2 regions of the Mesorhizobium sanjuanii genome follow, and region 1 is predicted to be linked to the other one. Evidence: riboswitches for the same ligand, from Rfam matches in the RefSeq annotation. Region 1 holds a riboswitch; the other holds the start of a gene.

Evidence for each region. Region 1 has a riboswitch for thiamine pyrophosphate ahead of CN311_RS23600 (YkoF family thiamine/hydroxymethylpyrimidine-binding protein). Riboswitches for the same ligand answer to the same signal wherever they lie in the genome.
Region 2: linked by a shared signal. The riboswitch ahead of thiC (phosphomethylpyrimidine synthase ThiC) and the one ahead of CN311_RS23600 (YkoF family thiamine/hydroxymethylpyrimidine-binding protein) in region 1 are both predicted to bind thiamine pyrophosphate.

Annotation. Positions count from the first base shown of each region.
Region 1 is NZ_NWQG01000174.1:4,135-9,421, forward strand. It holds gene CN311_RS23585 (iron-siderophore ABC transporter substrate-binding protein) at 1-116, shown strand, start outside; gene fhuB (Fe(3+)-hydroxamate ABC transporter permease FhuB) at 109-2,115, shown strand; gene CN311_RS23595 (siderophore-interacting protein) at 2,108-3,199, shown strand; gene CN311_RS23600 (YkoF family thiamine/hydroxymethylpyrimidine-binding protein) at 3,214-3,822, opposite strand; TPP riboswitch at 3,813-3,925, opposite strand; gene CN311_RS23605 (DMT family transporter) at 4,004-4,927, opposite strand; gene CN311_RS23610 (hydantoinase B/oxoprolinase family protein) at 4,997-5,287, opposite strand, start outside.
Region 2 is NZ_NWQG01000172.1:13,840-19,126, reverse strand. It holds gene thiO (glycine oxidase ThiO) at 1-790, opposite strand, end outside; gene thiC (phosphomethylpyrimidine synthase ThiC) at 787-2,622, opposite strand; TPP riboswitch at 2,726-2,842, opposite strand; gene queE (7-carboxy-7-deazaguanine synthase QueE) at 3,120-3,857, opposite strand; gene queD (6-carboxytetrahydropterin synthase QueD) at 3,854-4,210, opposite strand; gene queC (7-cyano-7-deazaguanine synthase QueC) at 4,210-4,908, opposite strand.

The sequences.
Region 1 (5,287 bases):
TCCGCGAGGGTCGTGTTGCCGTGCTGGAACCGATCAATCATTTCGGCGGCCTGCCCTCGGCGCGCCGCTTCGCACGCCTGGCTACAGTGGCACTTGCCGGGCAGACCCATGGCTGACCGCGCCATGACCGAGCGCGCCGTGACCGGCCATGCGCTGCCGCCGGTCGCGCTCTGGGGCCTTTTGGCCGTTGTGGCGGCACTCCTGTTCGCCTGGCGCGTCGGCATGCAGTGGCCTGCCGCGCTGACGGGCAGCGGCATCGATCTCGACCGTGTCATCCTTCTCTACAGCACGCTGCCGCGCGCGGCGGTGGCAGTGCTGGCCGGCGCCGTTCTCGGTCTCTCCGGGCTTTTGCTGCAGCGCGTGCTGCGCAATCCGCTGGCCGAACCATCGACGCTCGGCATTTCGGCGGGGGCGCAGCTCGCCATGACGGCGGCTTCCATCTACGCGCCGTTCCTGATGGAGCGGTCGCAAGGGCCGGTCGCCTTTGCCGGCGGCATCGCCGCGGTGCTGCTGGTGCTGTCGCTGACCTGGCGGCGCGGGTTAGAGCCCGTCTCCGTCGTGCTTGCCGGCATGATGGTGGCGCTGACCGCGAGCTCCGTCAGCGCCGCCCTGATCCTCGCCAATGGCGACTATCTGTTCTCGCTGTTCATCTGGGGCGGCGGATCGCTTGTCCAGCAGGACTGGGGACCGGCCATCGCTTTGGCGGTCAGGCTTGCGATCGGCGGGGCCGCCGCCCTGTTGCTGCTCAGACCGCTGACGATTCTTGGCCTTGACGACGCCTCGGCGCGCAGTCTGGGCATCGCGCGTCACGGCAGCCGCTTCCTCGTCATCGCGCTTGCCGTGTGGATGGCGACCACCGTGGTCGCGGAGGTCGGCGTCATCGGCTTCGTCGGCCTTGCGGCGCCCGCGCTCGCCGCACTTTCGGGCGCGCGAACGCTGCGGCAAAAGCTGCTCGCCGCGCCACTGGTCGGCGCCATCCTGCTGTGGCTGACGGACGGGCTGGTGCAACTGGCGGCCGGCACTGGCGGCGAACGCATTCCGACCGGCGCCGGCACCGCACTTCTGGGCGGCCCCGTTCTGCTCTGGCTGCTGCCGAGGCTGCGCATGCTCGAATGGCCTGATCTCGGCGCGCATGGCGCTTCTCCGCGCAAGGCCGGCCATCCCTGGCTCATCATCCTGCTGTTGTTGCTGGCGATGCTTCTCTCCGCAGGGGTGGCGCTCATTCTCGGGCGTGGTCCGGCAGGCTGGTCTGTCGCCGGCGGCGACATGCTGGCCGATCTCGCCGCCTGGCGCGCGCCGCGCATCGGCGTGGCGGCGGCCGCCGGCGCCATGCTGGCAGTGGCAGGCGTGGTGATCCAGCGCATCACCGGCAATCCACTGGCAAGCCCGGAGGTGCTGGGCGTCGGCACCGGCGCCGGCGCCGGCCTGACCGCGGTGCTGGCGTTCAGCGTGGCGGCTGCGCCCGGTTGGCAATTTGCCGGGTCCGTGCTCGGTTCGCTGGCGGTGTTGATCGCCATGCTGGCGATCGGCGCGCGGGCGAAATTCGGCGCCGAGCGGCTGCTGCTGGCCGGCGTCGCCATGAGCGCGCTGTGCAGCGCCGTCATCACAGCAGCCATCGCGATGGGAAATGCGCAGTCCTACGTCCTGCTGCGTTGGCTCAGCGGCTCGACCAGCCAGGCGACCGGCGTCGATGCCTGGCTCATGGTCGCCTGTCTGGTGCTGCTGACGCTGCCGCTGTTTCTCGCCATCCGCTGGCTCGATATCCTGCCGCTCGGCGAAAATACCGCGCGCGGGCTGGGCCTGCCGGTCGCCAAAGGCCGGCTGATGCTGATCGTTCTCGCCGCGATCCTGACCGCACTTGCCGCGATGTTCGTCGGACCGCTGAGCTTTGTCGGCCTCATCGCGCCGCACCTCGCACGGCTGGTCGGCTTTACCCGCGCCCGAGCTCACCTCGCCGGCGCGGTGCTGGTCGGTGCGCTTCTGATGATCGTATCAGACTGGCTGTCGCGCATGGCGGCCTTTCCATACGAGTTGCCCGTCGGCCTGTTCGCCTCGCTGCTTGGCGGACCGTATCTCGTCCATCTACTCGCAAAAGGAGTACCGCGTCATGGCTGACATGCCGAGAAACCTCAAGGCGTCCGCCGAGATCGCGCTGTCTTGTCCGCAAGACATCATGCAGCGGCTTTGCGCCCATTTTGCCGATCATGGCGACGTCGCCATCGACGGCGCCTGCAGCCGCATCGACACAGCCTTCGGTTCGGCCAGCATGGAAGCCTGTCAGCGCTGCCTCAGGGTTTTCGCAGAGGGCAATGACGAGACATCCCTGGCCTATGTAAAACTTTCCATCGCCGAGCATCTTTTGCATTTCGCTTCGGTGGAGAACCCCGCAATCGTCTGGCAAGGCGATGGCGCGACCGGCCAGCCCTTGCCCTATTTCCGCGAGATGCGCGTCGTGCGGACCGCCAGCGTGACGCCGCATATGCGGCGGCTGACCCTGGCCGGCAGCGACCTCGGACGCTTCGCCACGGGCGGACTTCATGTCCGCCTGCTGCTGCCAAGGGATGGCGCCGTCCCCGCCTGGCCCGTCACCGGCGAGGATGGCCGCCCGGCATGGCCCGAAGCGGAACGGCGGCCGGACGTGCGCATCTACACGATCCGCCGCATCAACGTCGACAAGGGAGAGGTCGATATCGACTTCGTCCTGCATGACGGCGACGGCATGCCCGGCGCGCGCTTTGCCGCCAATGCACGGATCGGCAACATCGTCGGCATGACGGGGCCGGGTGGCGGCGAGGTCCCCGTGGCCGACTGGTGCCTGCTTGCCGGCGACGAAACCGCCCTGCCCACGATCGGCCGCATCGTCGAGGCGCTGCCGGCAGGCGTGCACGCCGTCATCCGCATCGAGGTTGCCAATGGCGGCGAGGAGCAGAAGCTGGTTTCGCCGGCCTCGCTGGACATAAAGTGGCTGCACAGGAACGGCGTGGCCCCCGGCAAATCGACCTTGCTTCAGGATGCGGTCCGGCAAGTCCGTTGGCCCGAGGACGGGCGCAGCGTCTTTGCCTGGGCCGGCTGCGAACACAAGAGCTTCCGCGCCATCCGCTCCTACCTCAGGCAAGACCGGAAACTGGCGCGCGACGCGCATCTCGTGGTCGCCTACTGGCGCTGCGGTTACGAGGGCGATACCGCACGAACAGACTGACCGACCGGTTCGACTTATCGCAAGCTCGGGCTGTTCGCCGACACGGTGAGATCGAGCGCGACATGGCCCTGCGGCGCGCCGAAGCGAAGAAAAGCTTCCGACAGCGTCGCGAACACCGGTCCGGCATCGCCTCTCAGCTTGGTGCAGAAATTCTTCGATTTGTCGAAGACGCCGGACGCCTTGAGGAAGTCGATGCAGCCATAGATCTCGTCCATGTGATGGCCTTCGCCGAGCGGATAGAGCGAGAACTGCGCGGCGACCTCTTGCCCAAGCCTTTCCGCAGTGTCGACATGCGCCCGCGCCGCGTCGATGCGCTCCGCCAGCGCCAGCTCGTGGCTGCCGCCGGAAATCGGCGTGCAGATCGGATCGTCGGGCTCGCCCGGGCAGCCGCGCGACACCGTTGCCGACAACACGCAATGCACGCCGCTTGCCGCCGCCGATGCGAAGAGATCGCGCATGGCCGGGAACAGCTGTTCGGGCGGACCGACGATCAGCGTCGAGATGTCGTCGGTCTCGATGCGGAAATTCGCCCGATATGGGTCGAACGCCGAAAGCGCCCCGAGGATGACGCCGACGAAATCGTCGCACATCGGATAGAGTGAAATCTGTGCACCTGAAAACACGGTCGCCTCGCTCCGCTGGCATTACCCAGATCAGCTTGAGGGACCGAAGGCTTGGCGCCTTACATCTCAGCCCCGGCAATGCGGGGCGCCCCTGTCGATAGGGCACACCTAACACCGGCATCCGACATGCGCAAGCAGCGGGCGCTCGCATGATCGCGCAGCGATGTCGCATGCGCCGAGTTCACGCCGCAGCCGCCGGCCCGGCCTTGCGCGACAGTGCCAGATACATCCCGGCCATCATCAGCAGCAGCGCCAGCCAGAACAGCGCGCCCGGCTGTTCGCCGAAGAAAACCAGGCTCCAGAGAATTCCGGCTGCTACCGCGAGATAGTTGAACAGCGAGAAGCGCGCTGGGCCGATGCGCGCGACCAGCGCGAAGAAAAGCCAGAAGAAGACGGCGTTGATCGCCGTGGCGATGACGAGCGGCAGCAGCCCCGACATAATGCCGCCGGGCGGCAGCACCGCGCTGCCGAGCACCAGCATCACCACGCCTGCCACGGCCGCGGCACCCAGCAGCGTTCCGGCGGCCATGGCGGCCGACGTGGCATCCGCCGGCCGCAGCCATTTGGCGCAATTGTTGGCGGCGGCGAACATCAGCGGCGCCGAAAGGGCGACCAGGAACCAGAACATGCCACCGTCGCCGATGACGCCGGCGCCGGGCGCCATGATGACCGCCACGCCAGCTATGCCCAGAAGCATCCCGAATAAGGTACGCTGGTCGAAACGCTCGAGCCCGGCCGCCACACCGATGAGCAGAGTGAGGATGGGGGAGAGGCAGAGCACCAGCGTCAGCACGGAAGCGTCGATATGCTCCGCCGCCTTGACCAATATGCCGATCGGCAGGCCGACGACTAGGGCGCCCATGACGACATAGGCGCGCAGATGCGCCGCCGACAGGGCGAAGCGTCCGCCGAGCACCACAAGCAGCGCCAGGACAATGCCCGCCAGCAGCGATTGCAGAAAGGCAAAGCCCATAGGCGGCCAGAGCGCTTCCGCGGCGAGGCGGTTCACCGCAAAGATGCCGCCATAGATCGCCGCGGCAAGCAGCAACAGCGCGGCATCCGCCAGGCGGAATCGTGCCAGGGATATCGGTCGATCTTCATGCATGGCCGCATCATGCGCCCGGCCTTGGCCAGGCGCCCTCCCTTTCCGGTCTCAGTGCAGAAGGCTTTCCAGTCAGCGCCGACTGGCGCGAAGCTCCGCCGTCCGTGCCTCGTCGACCATCAGCAGGCCGGGCTCGGCCGCATCCGTCAACGCAACGCCATAGACTGTCTCGGCATCCTCCCGGCTCAGCCAGCCGCGATTGACGGTCGCCACGACGCGTCTCGGCTCGCGTTTCAGCGGATCGCCGTAACCCCCACCGCCACAAGCGGTGAACTCGATCCTGGCGCCGTCCTCGATCGTCTCCTCGCTGAACGCCGGCAGCACGATCCTGTCGCCACCCCGGACCTTGATGGATTCGCTCTC
Region 2 (5,287 bases), on a different contig from region 1:
TCTCAGCCTCGCCGAATGCCGGGTGGAGCGCGCAGGCGGCGCTGAGCAACTCCATCATCGAGCGCGCCGTGACAGGTCCAGTGGACTGGCTCTCGATCATCGTCGCACCAACCATGAAACGGTGGTCGGTGCGCGGCACCACGTAGAGCGGAAAGCGCGGATGAAGCAGCCGGACCGGGCGTGACAGCGAGACATCAGGCGTGCGCAGGATCAGCATCTCGCCACGAACGCCACGCAGCCGGTCGTCGTCCGTCGCCATTCCCGTGCAGTCGATCTGGCGATCGAAACCGGAAATGTGCCGGGCATCGGCGCCGAAGCGAAATTGGACGCCCATCGCCGCGAGCCTGTCATGAAGTGCCGCCATCGTTTGGCGCGGGTCGAGATGGGCTTCGTCGGGGAAGAGCAATCCGCGGCGGAAGCGGCCAGCGAGGTCGGGCTCCAGCAACGCGATCTCATCTTCATCGAAGCCCCGATGACCCGACGTGCGGCTGGCGAACCGCTCGAGTTCGCCCGCATCGCGCGGTGCGGCCACGACCATTGTTCCGGCCCGCGTCACCTGGCCTGGCGTCGCCGCATCCCACCAGTCGGCGGCACCGCGTCCGAGATCCAGCACCGGCTGCTCGGCGCTTTCACGCTCGCACCATGGCGCCAGCATGCCGCCCGCGAACCACGACGCATTGCCGCCGAGGGCATGTCTTGTCTCGGCAACTGTCACCGCCGCGCCGTGTGTGGCGAGCTCGAAGGCGGCCGTGAGGCCAGCGACGCCGGCCCCTTTGACCAGCACTCTCATGGTCGGTCGTGCGCCTGCGGCATGAGCGGTGCGCCGGCCTCGCCCGCCGGCACATAGAGATCGCCGCCCTCGCGATATTTCGCCGCCATCGCCGCCATGCCCTCTTTCTGTGCCTCTGCGCGGATGTCGTGGGAGATGCGCATGGAGCAGAATTTCGGCCCGCACATCGAGCAGAAATGCGCCACCTTGTGCGCCTCCTTGGGCAAGGTCTGGTCGTGGAAGGACCGCGCGGTTTCGGGATCGAGCGACAGGTTGAACTGGTCCTCCCAGCGGAACTCGAAGCGCGCGCGGGAAAGGGCGTCATCCCTGACCTTCGCCGCCGGATGACCCTTCGCCAGGTCGGCGGCGTGGGCCGCGATCTTGTAGGTGATCACGCCAGTCTTGACGTCGTTGCGATCGGGAAGCCCGAGATGCTCCTTCGGCGTGACGTAGCAGAGCATGGCCGTGCCGAACCAGCCGATCATCGCAGCGCCGATACCTGAGGTGATGTGGTCGTAGCCTGGCGCGATGTCGGTCGTCAGCGGTCCAAGCGTATAGAACGGCGCCTCGCCGCAGACAGCGAGCTGCTTGTCCATGTTCTGCTTGATCTTGTGCATCGGCACGTGGCCGGGCCCCTCGATCATCACCTGGCAATCCTTTGCCCAGGCGATTTTCGTCAGCTCGCCGAGCGTTTCCAGCTCTGCAAATTGCGCGGCGTCGTTGGCATCGGCGATCGAGCCCGGACGAAGCCCGTCGCCGAGCGAAAAGGACACATCATAGGCGCGGCAGATGTCGCAGATTTCCGCGAAATGCTCGTAGAGGAAGCTTTCCCGGTGATGATGCAGGCACCATTTGGCCATGATCGAGCCGCCGCGAGAGACGATGCCCGTGACCCGGTCGACGGTCAGCGGGATGTAGTGCAGCCGCACGCCGGCGTGGATGGTGAAGTAGTCGACACCCTGTTCGGCCTGCTCGATCAGCGTGTCGCGGTACACCTCCCAGGTCAGGTCCTCGGCGATGCCGCCGACCTTTTCGAGCGCTTGATAAAGCGGCACCGTGCCGATCGGCACCGGCGCATTGCGCACGATCCAGTCGCGGATGTTGTGGATGTTGCGGCCGGTCGACAGGTCCATCACCGTGTCGGCGCCCCAGCGGATCGCCCAGACCATCTTTTCGACCTCTTCGGCCATCGACGAGGTGACGGCCGAATTGCCGATATTGGCATTGATCTTGACCAGGAAATTGCGGCCGATGATCATCGGCTCGCTCTCCGGGTGGTTGATGTTGGCGGGAATGATCGCCCGCCCGCGCGCCACCTCGTCGCGCACGAACTCCGGCGTGACGAAGTCGGGGATCGCCGCGCCGAAGGCTTCGCCGTCGCGCTCAAGCTTGCCGCGCAGGATCTCGCGGCCGAGGTTCTCGCGGATGGCGACGAACTCCATTTCAGGCGTGATGATGCCGGCGCGCGCATAGGCTAGCTGCGTGACCGCCTTGCCTGCCTTGGCCCTGAGCGGCCGATTGCGAATGGGAAATTCCGGCGTCAGGCGCTCGCCGGTAGCGAACCCATTGTCTTCCGGCTGCACATGCCGGCCGTCATAGGCCTCGACATCGCCGCGCGCCATGATCCAGTCGTGGCGAAGTCGGGCAAGGCCCTTTTCGATGCTGGTTACGACAGTCGGGTCCGTATAGGCGCCGGACGGATCGTAGACGGTGACCGGCGGCTCGCCGGCTGTCGGATGGACGGAGATTTCGCGCATCGGCACTTTGATGTGCGGATGGAGGACGCCGGACTTGTGGATCTTGCGCGAGGCGGGCAGTGGTCCCGTCGAAACAGCGGGGGTAAGGGCATTCATCGTGAGGCTCCTTTGCTCATGCATTGGAGACCCAGTTCTGTGCCGGAAGGATGAAAAGACGCTTCTGCCGACCTGCCGAAACAGGACCTCGGGCGTAAACTCCCGCAAAGCGCTTGCACCGTCCCTACGCCAGTATGAACTGGATCAGGTTCAACGGGTCACTGCGCCGCGAAAGCCAGCAGTATCTCAGCCCCTTGCCGGGACTCCCCTGGTGAATGCCTCAGGTTGAACGGGCCGGCGCTATTTTGTCAAGCGCATTCGTCCCGCAGCGGTGATCGACGACCAAACAAACCCAGCGGAAAAGCATGCTAGTATCGAGAGCAAGTGACGCCCCAGAGCAGCGGTGAAGCGCCCCCAATAAGGCGAGCCCTCATGCGGATTCGGTGCCTTTTCCAGCACGGTATTTTCGGGGCTTTCCGGAACAACGCTGCTGCCACCCAGTTGGGTGAGATTGCTATAGATGTCTGTCTTGCTCGTCGGCAATCCTTCCCCTTCGGCTAGACGCCCCGTTTGTTTCCCCAGAGCAGAACATGAAGCTGCGGCAGTACACGCGCCTCGAACCACCTGTCACGGGTCACCTTTTCAACCAGCCATTCCATGCGTTTCATCACACCGGCCATGTCGATCAACGCGCCTTCGTTGCCGGGACGGGGCGGCGTATGGTTGCCGGGCTGCAGATAGACGGGTAATTGCGGGTAGCGCGCCGCGGCGTCCTTGGCATAGGCATAGTCATCATCGTCGAAGACAACGAGCTTGAGCGCCATCCGCGGCTTATCCTGCGCCGCCTCTACGCAAGTGTCGAATGCGGCCCAATCCGTCGTCATTTCGCTTGAGGGCGGCTTGGGGCTGAGCACCAGCACGTCGAGATCAGCGAACCATTGCTTAGGCACCGAGCCTTGGGTTTCCAATGCAAAGCGGTAGCCCTCACCATGCCCGCGGTCGATCAGCCCGCCCAGCGGCTGGATGGCCGGATTGCCGCCCGACAGCGACACCATCAGGGGCTGACCGCCGGAAAGCGCAATGACCTTTTGCCAGACCGCGTCGGTTGACATCATCTCCCAATCACGGCGGAAGCGACGGTCCACCGCATGCAGGCTGTCGCACCAGGAACAGCGATAATCGCACCCGCCGGTTCTTACGAACACCGTCGGCAAGCCGATCAGCATGCCTTCGCCCTGAATGGTCGGCCCAAAAATCTCGCTCACGCGGATTCCGGGCTGCATTGCGTTAGTCATGGCCGGTATTCCGCCCAGGTTTTCGGCGTCTCGCTCACCCGCACGGCGGAGGTTTGTGGTAGCCGCACCTTGCACCAGTCGTAGAAGTGCCTAGCCAGACATTCCGCTGTCACACGGTCATGCCCCAGCACGTCGTTAAGATGCCGATGGTCGAACGTCCCATCGATGTAGTGCTTGAGCGCCGCCAAGTCTTGGTAGTCGCGCACAAAGCCATGTTCGTTCAGTTCGCCACCTGAAAGCTCCACTACGACGATGTAGTTGTGGCCGTGCAGACGTGCGCACTGATGATCTGGTGGCAAGGAGGTGAGCTGATGCGAGGCCGAGAAGTGGAACTCTTTGGTAATGCGGAACATCACGCGCTCCTTGTCTGGATAGCGTGGAGCCAGAAGTCTGCGTCCTCATAATCTGTCGGGTCGGTGATGCCAGCCAAATCGAATGCTTCGCGCCGTTCGACGCATGTCCCGCAGCGACCGCAATGACGTGCACCGCCCTTGTAGCAGGACCACGTCGCCTCGAACGGTGTGGCGTACTTTGCCCCCTCGGTGACGATGTCGGCCTTCGACATATTCACATACGGAGCGTACAGGCGGATATCGGCGTAGCCTGCGAGCGCATGGTTCTGCATCGTCTGAAAGGCGTCGATAAAAGCGGGCCGGCAATCGGGATAGATGAAATGATCTCCGCCGTGGACGGCAGTGGCCACCGCATCGGCCTTCTGCGCGGCGGCAACCCCGAAGGCGATGGCCAGCATGATGGCGTTCCTATTCGGCACCACCGTGATCCTCATGGAGTCTTCGGCATAGTGCCCGTCGGGCACGTCCACATTATCAGTCAGCGCCGAGCCGCTCAGGTTCCGGCCAACATAGCGGATATCGACGATCTGGTGCGGAACACCCAGCCGCTTGGCGCAGATGGCGGCAAAGCCGAGTTCCTTTTTGTGCCTCTGGCCGTAATCGAACGAAAGCAGGCCAATGAGTTTCTGCTCGGTCGCCACCTTGTGAGCGAGCGAAACAGAGTCCAATCCGCCGGAGCAGATGACGAGGGCATTCATGGTTTGAGTCCTTGTTTTGACCGGGTAAGGCTGCGACCGGAGATTTCTCTGCGTTCCCACTACTCCACGGAGCCGGTTTTGTGAATGGGGTGGACGCGATTGAGCGCACGTACCTTGTTGTCAGCGTCCCCAGGATGACTTTGCACGCGACTTGTCGCGCATCTCCCACCGCTGGGGGGTGAGGCCGGCACTGCGTATATAGGCGTACAGACGATGCAGAAATCACTGCCGTGGCGCAGCAGCATTCCTGACACACCTTCGGCTTGTCCAGTTTGCCCCAGAACATGACGTCCCGAGTTTCGGCGACAACGCAAGGGTCGACCGGCAGTCCCAGTGAAAGGCTTCTGCCGCGTGCTTTGCCGTTTTCTGGTTTGCGCAT